Tunicatimonas pelagia: one gene and its partner. The main gene of each other region encodes a partner of the protein of the gene in region 2 in a complex. Links are inferred from orthologs where the notes say so. Each region holds a gene or a part of one and is shown on either strand. Other genes may lie near its edges.

Region 1 (3,218 bases), 5.8 Mb from region 2 along the record:
GGTCAGATTCAACGCGAGCCACTTTAGTAGGTGATATAATACAGATTAATTTGCCGGAAAGCGCACCTCCTAATTACGTTTGGGCTACTGACTCAACAATGCACGTGGTTGACCGCTCGGGTAACTACGTGAATGGTTACCCGTTTTACTTACCCGAAGATATTAGAGTGCAGTATCTGTCAGTATTTGATTATGAGCGAAATGGAAATTATCGGTTTTTAATTACTGATCCGCTCGGGCAGCTCTGGTTGTTTAACGCTGATCGTGATAATCTGGAGGGATGGAACCCCCTATCGCTCACGGCTCCGCTAGCTGAGGCTCCCCAGCACATTCGGGTGCGTGGTAAAGACTGTATTGTAGCCTTGTTAGAAAATGGGTTGCTGTACCTATTAAATCGGAGAGGAGAAGCTTATCCGGGGTTTCCGGTAGAGTTGGGGCAAGCTTGCGAAAACCCTTTGTCTATTAAAATCGGAAACAACTTCTCAGATAGTGAACTTACTACTGTAACCGAAAGTGGCGAGCTGATTTCATTAAATCTAGTTGGAACCTTACTAAAGCGTGAACAACTGCTGCGTCCTTCTTCCAACACTCACTTTCTCCTTTGTCCGGATCGACTGGGTAAAGATTACATTATAGTTCGCCAAGACGAACAACGACTCAGTGTTTTGGATAAAACCGGACGCGTGTGGTTTGAGCAATCGTACTTCACCCCCGGGGCACTAAGCCGAGATGAGCTGTCGGTGCAATACTATAATTTCGGAACCGATAATCAGGTCGTAGCCATTAGTGATAAGGTGCAAGAATTCACCTACTTATTTGATCAGCAAGGAAAGTTATTTAATAACCGCCCGATCGAGAGCCGTGGAGAGATCGCTTTATTGTATTCAGAAGCCAGAAACCAATATCAGCTATATCGGGTATACGAGAATGAGCTAGCGGAAATCACTTTTTGAATAAAGAGTTATTTTCTGGAGACCGGAGACCGGAATTTAAAATCGATCGTTGATGGAACCAACCAGCTAATGAATAATGACTGATGAATCATGATGAATTGGCGTGGGACACCGTGTAGTAGACAATGAGCAATGGGTACAGCTAACCCCCATACATCACTACGCTAACACCATAACACTTTAACACCTGAACACTTCAACTTTCTAACCCGCACGACGGCCGCCTGTAACTCAATGCCCGTGGACTACCGACTATTAACCAATGTCCAGTTTAACAACATGCACCTACCTAATCAGCAGTTTGTAAGCCGTCGCTTTTAACAATTACGGTGTAGTGTTATCAGCCTTTCGGCTCCTTCTCGAGCGGTAATACTACCATGAAGTACCTCTTCTTCTATCTGTGGCAGTATCTTTCGTATACGCTCCTGCTGAAAGAAGTCTTGCGAGAGCTGCCGATTAATCAATTCGTGCATCCAGTTCCGTTGCTGTTGTTGCCGCTGTTGCTGAAAGTAATTTGATGCTTGGGTGGCGGCAATAAATGCTTGAATCTGCTTCCAAATCTCATGTAAACCTTGGTTGTGTAAAGCCGAGCAGGTTACTACCTTGGGTTGAGGTTTTCCGGGCGTAGGTGGAAATAGGTGAAGTGCTTGTTGATAGTTTCTTTTGGCTACTTGAGCCGCTTGCTCGTTGCCATCATCGGCTTTGTTAATAGCGATGGTATCGGCCATTTCCATAATACCTCGTTTCATACCCTGTAGCTCATCTCCGGCTCCACTAATCATTAAGAGAAGAAAGAAGTCAGTCATATGCCGAACTAGTGTTTCCGACTGTCCAACCCCAACCGTTTCAATAATGATTACATCGTAACCAGCCGCTTCGCAGAGCAAAATAGCTTCTCGGGTTTGCTGAGCTACTCCACCCAAGTGGCTACCTGCCGCGCTAGGGCGAATGTAGGCTGAATCCTGCTGGCTCAACCGCTGCATCCGAGTTTTATCCCCCAAGATACTGCCCTTAGACTGCTGACTGCTAGGGTCAACACTAAGCACGGCAATCCGGTGGCCTTTTTGGATCAAGATCATTCCCAACTGATCAATAAATGTACTTTTTCCTACTCCCGGCACTCCCGTAATCCCCAGACGGAGAGAGTTACCAGTGTGAGGCAGAAGAGAGCTAATAATGGTTTGGGCTAAGTTCTGACTCGTGGCAAGCGTACTTTCCACCAAAGTAATAGCCTGACTCAAAACAAAGCGGTTACCAACTCGTATTTCGCTGGCGTACTGCTTAGCGGTAAGTATCTTTCGCCCCATATTTTTTAGTGCTTTTTTGCTTAAGGAACGACAAGATAATGAAGTACCATCCCAAAAGAACAAGTTCAAACGGATACTTTACAGTCGTCGTGCGATTGTGTTATCGTTTCTAAGATAAACGATTTACTGAGTTGGTGTTTATTCAAATAGAATAATAAATTAAGATATAATATAGTTTATCTACTCGTAAAAGTAGTAAATGGCTTAGTAATGATAGTATCACATATTAAATTGTTTGAATATTTAATTGAACCTTTATTAGTACATTTTGATTGTAAGTATAAAATATATCTATATTATTTTACTATACGCTATTATTTAATATTTTTATAGATGACTAGCACTAAGCGCATCGACTAGTGCGGTACTACCACCTAAATTGTCTATTATTCGGGTCTACCTATGAAATACGTACTACTCAATTTTCTTTTTATCTTTTTAAGCTTAACAGTGGCTGTTGGTCAGGATGTACAGTATACTTTTAATGTTCTGGCTCACCAAGGAGAGGTTTTTTATCGCTCTAATTCGGATGATGATTGGCAATCCGTTGAGATTGGATTGGAACTACGAGAGAATCATCTAATAAGAATTGAGAAAGGCGGATATCTTGGGTTAGTTCACCAGAGTGGAAAAACAGTTCCCTACTACAAAGCTGGCACTTACGAAGTATCTCGCTTGCATCAGCGTATCAACCTAAAACCTTCGGCAGTGGCGCAGAAGTATGCGAATGCCTACGTTGAGTCGGTTACCAACCCAGATAACAGTGCTAAAGAAACTACTCGGTCAGTAGAGAATAAAAAGTTGAAAATGTACCTGCCTAATTCGGTAGATGTTTTTAGCCCGGAGGTAGTACTACGCTGGAAAGATCAGGAGACGCTGAACGATGATTACGAGGTAGTGTTTAAGAATATGTTTGACGAGGTGCTGATGGTAAAGGATGCTACCGATACTAAGCTTT
Region 2 (3,328 bases):
TGGTAATAGAAAAAGAGGGAGGGTATTATCGGTCAGGTGTAATAAATTTAGCCGAACAGTTTCACCCAAACATTGAAAAAAGAGAGCAAGAACTGTTGCAGCAAAAAAGAACAGTAGTAGGCGTAACGCGCTATGCAAATCCTCTGGAAAAGATAACAAATGATCACGATTTAGATAATAAAAGCGTACCATCGTACATGAAGCGATGGGAGAATGTTCGGCGTAGAATAGATAAGTTACCCGAAGAGAAGGAGCCTTTAGTTGCCATTTTGGGGTCTAGAGGCACAAATAACTCAATGGTTAGTAAAAAAATAACTTTTGTTACAGAGCTGCTAACAACTTTAGGCGTATCATATTCTACCGCAGAAAATTCGCTAGCAGCTAGTTTGCAAAAAGGTCAACCAGCCGTTATAATTTTCTGTGGCGATGACACTTGGTACGAATCACACTTAGAGGAGGAGGCGAATCATGCCGAATTAGCTTTAGTGCCAAAAATAGTGGTAGGGACCACTCCATTACTAGCTGAGTTACTACAAAAAAGAGTAATAGATGCTGTTATACACGCTCAGGCTGACCTTCTCCCGTTGTTGAATATAATTAGCCGAGTACTACCATGAAGCCAGATTTCCAAAAATACCAAGCGAAACCAGTACGACTTTCCCCTCGGGCAGTTTCGTCAAAAGCCTCAGGAAAAGCACTGCCCTCAGTTTTCTACCAGTCTGACGTAGATGAGTTAAACCACCTGGGGTTTGTAGCCGGAATTCCACCCTACCTACGGGGGCCTTACGCCTCCATGTATGTAACCCGCCCCTGGACCATCCGACAGTACGCGGGTTTCTCTACTGCTACTGAATCGAACGAGTTTTATCGTAAAAATCTGGCCGCTGGGCAACGAGGTTTGTCGGTAGCTTTTGATCTACCTACTCATCGGGGTTACGATTCGGATCATCCGCGCGTAACGGGTGATGTGGGAAAAGCGGGAGTAGCCATTGATACAGTAGAGGATATGAAGGTATTGTTCGATCAAATACCACTCGATCAAATGTCGGTCTCTATGACTATGAACGGGGCGGTAATTCCAATTATGGCGTTTTATATTGTAGCGGCGGAAGAGCAGGGCGTGAAGCCCGAACAACTCAAAGGAACTATTCAGAACGATATTCTGAAGGAGTTCATGGTGCGAAATACGTACATTTACCCCCCTGCGCCCTCGCTGAAGATTATCGCTGATATCTTTGCCTATACCGCTCAACATATGCCTAAGTTCAATTCAATTAGTATCAGCGGTTACCATATGCATGAAGCTGGTGCTCCGGCCGATTTAGAGTTGGCCTACACTTTAGCCGATGGGTTGGAGTATGTGCAAACCGGACTGAAAGCAGGTTTAGCAATTGACGATTTTGCTCCTCGTTTGTCATTCTTCTGGGGAATTGGTATGAACTTTTTCACGGAGATTGCCAAATTACGGGCTGGTAGATTACTGTGGGCCGAACTGATGAAGCCATTCAATCCGCAGAATCCTAAATCGATGGCACTGCGTACGCATTGTCAAACCTCGGGCTATAGTCTCACCGAGCAAGACCCGTTTAATAACGTGGCTCGAACCTGCCTGGAAGCTTTAGCTGCTGTCTTTGGTGGAACCCAGTCGCTGCATACTAACTCACTAGACGAAGCTATTGCCTTGCCTACCGAGTTTTCGGCTCGGATTGCTCGTAATACTCAGCTTTTCTTGCAGGAAGAATTAACTATCACTCCGGTGATTGATCCTTGGGGAGGTTCTTACTACGTTGAATCCCTCACAGGAAAGTTAGTAGAACAAGCGTGGGGGCATCTGGAAGAAATAAAAGGCTTAGGCGGAATGGCAAAGGCCATTGAGCAAGGAGTTCCTAAACTTAAAATAGAAGAAGCAGCGGCTAAAAAGCAAGCGCGGATTGATGCCGGTGAAGAGGTTATTGTGGGAGTGAATCGTTTTCAGGTTAACGAAGGCAGCGATACAGGATTTGATGTGCGGGAAGTGGATAATGAGCAGGTGCGTTCCGAGCAGCTAGCACGGTTGAATGCAGTAAAAGATAGCCGCAATAACGAAAAGGTACGAAGCGCGCTCACATCCCTGGAAAATGCGGCTGAAACCGGAGAAGGGAATCTGCTGGAGCTGGCAGTGGTAGCCGCTCGGGAACGAGCTACACTGGGAGAAATATCGAGTGCTATGGAAAAAGTTTTTAGGCGGTTTCAGGCTACTTCTCAAACTGTACAGGGCGTATACGCTAAAGAAATTGCTATGAACGAAGACTTTATAAAAGCCCGACAACTATCCGATCAATTTGCTGAACTAGATGGGCGACGCCCCCGAATCTTAGTGGCTAAGATGGGGCAAGACGGGCACGACCGAGGGGCGAAGGTTATCGCTACTAGTTTCGCTGATTTGGGCTTCGACGTTGATATTGGTCCGCTCTTTCAGACCCCCGAAGAAGTAGCCCGGCAGGCGGCCGAAAACGATGTGCACGTAGTTGGAATTTCTAGTTTGGCTGGAGCCCACAAGGGGCTTGTTCCTGAACTAATAGAAGAACTTAAGAAGATTGATCGGGATGATATTGGCATCATTGTGGGCGGAGTAATTCCTTCGAAGGATTACGATTTTCTCTACGAAGTAGGAGTGCTGGGAATATTTGGACCAGGAACAGTAATTGCTCAGGCCGCTCAGGATATTCTACAAAAACTAATGAATGAAATCTTGTGAGTTAGCTTTAAGTAATACTTGTATTAATTGGTGTTAAATATATGTTAATCAGTATTATAAGTTTTCATAAGATTAGCGAGTGCTAGTTTGCCTTAAAAACTTAACCACCTCTTTTTTATAAGATACTCCGATAGGAATTTCCTTGCCGTCGATCTCAATATCATGCATGGTGTAGGCCGAGACTTTATTGCTATTGACAATGTAGGAGCGATGGATACGGAGGAAGTAGACGGGTAGCTTCTGCTCAAACTCGCTGATTTTTTCCTTGGTTAGAATATCTTGATCCCGAAGGTGAATTTTCACGTAATCCTTTAGGCTCTCGACATACAACACATCGTCAAATTGTATCTTCACGAATTTGCGGTTCGTGTTTACGTACATGAACGATGCTTCGCCATCGGTAGCAGTTTCTTTGGGGTATTCACGGGCTCGATTACTAGTTCGTCCTAGATATTTAGTGATGGATTTTAGGAAACGGTCAATAGTGATCGGCTTGAGTAAATAGTCTACCACATCCAGTTCGTAGCTCTCTACCGCATAATCGCGGTAGGCGGTGGTAAAAATAATGCTAGGGGGATGTTGTAGTGATCG

What was found.
Region 1: the proteins of scpA (region 2) and meaB are in contact, whole or in part, in a crystal structure (PDB 8DPB), measured with the Methylorubrum extorquens proteins. The link is inferred for Tunicatimonas pelagia from one-to-one orthologs. Residues at the interface, in SOR27001.1 of Methylorubrum extorquens: Glu577, Glu578, Asn579, Asp580, Gly581, Arg582, Arg583, Arg585, His596, Ala604, Ser605, Ala608, Asp609, Gly611, Phe612, Asp613, Val614, Asp615, Ile616, Gly617, Pro618, Leu619, Glu625, Arg628, Gln629, Val631, Glu632, Asn633, Asp634, Glu661; in SOR26638.1 of Methylorubrum extorquens: Arg20, Ala21, Ala24, Arg25, Thr28, Ser32, Arg33, Arg34, His37, Thr98, Gly99, Gly100, Ser101, Ile102, Leu103, Lys106, Thr107, Ala110, Ala113, Ile114, Asp115, Arg116, Ala118, Phe119, Ile120, Arg121, Pro122, Pro124.

What each region holds. Positions count from the first base shown.
Region 1 is NZ_CP120683.1:1,345,895-1,349,112, reverse strand. The notes cover bases 266-3,155. They hold meaB (methylmalonyl Co-A mutase-associated GTPase MeaB), read right to left. Parts: upstream 2,261-3,155; coding sequence 1,271-2,260; downstream 266-1,270. Other genes in these bases: P0M28_RS05580 (hypothetical protein), read left to right, coding at 2,663-3,155; P0M28_RS05590 (hypothetical protein), read left to right, coding at 266-953. Outside these bases: more of P0M28_RS05590, read left to right, coding at 1-265; more of P0M28_RS05580, read left to right, coding at 3,156-3,218. UniProt on the Escherichia coli protein: Binds and hydrolyzes GTP. Likely functions as a G-protein chaperone that assists AdoCbl cofactor delivery to the methylmalonyl-CoA mutase (MCM) ScpA and reactivation of the enzyme during catalysis.
Region 2 is NZ_CP120683.1:7,166,960-7,170,287, reverse strand. What follows is about bases 176-3,175. They hold scpA (methylmalonyl-CoA mutase), read left to right. Parts: upstream 176-613; coding sequence 614-2,737; downstream 2,738-3,175. Other genes in these bases: P0M28_RS30355 (LytR/AlgR family response regulator transcription factor), read right to left, coding at 2,810-3,175; P0M28_RS30365 (methylmalonyl-CoA mutase family protein), read left to right, coding at 176-617. In the rest of the region: more of P0M28_RS30365, read left to right, coding at 1-175; more of P0M28_RS30355, read right to left, coding at 3,176-3,328. UniProt on the Escherichia coli protein: Catalyzes the interconversion of succinyl-CoA and methylmalonyl-CoA. Could be part of a pathway that converts succinate to propionate.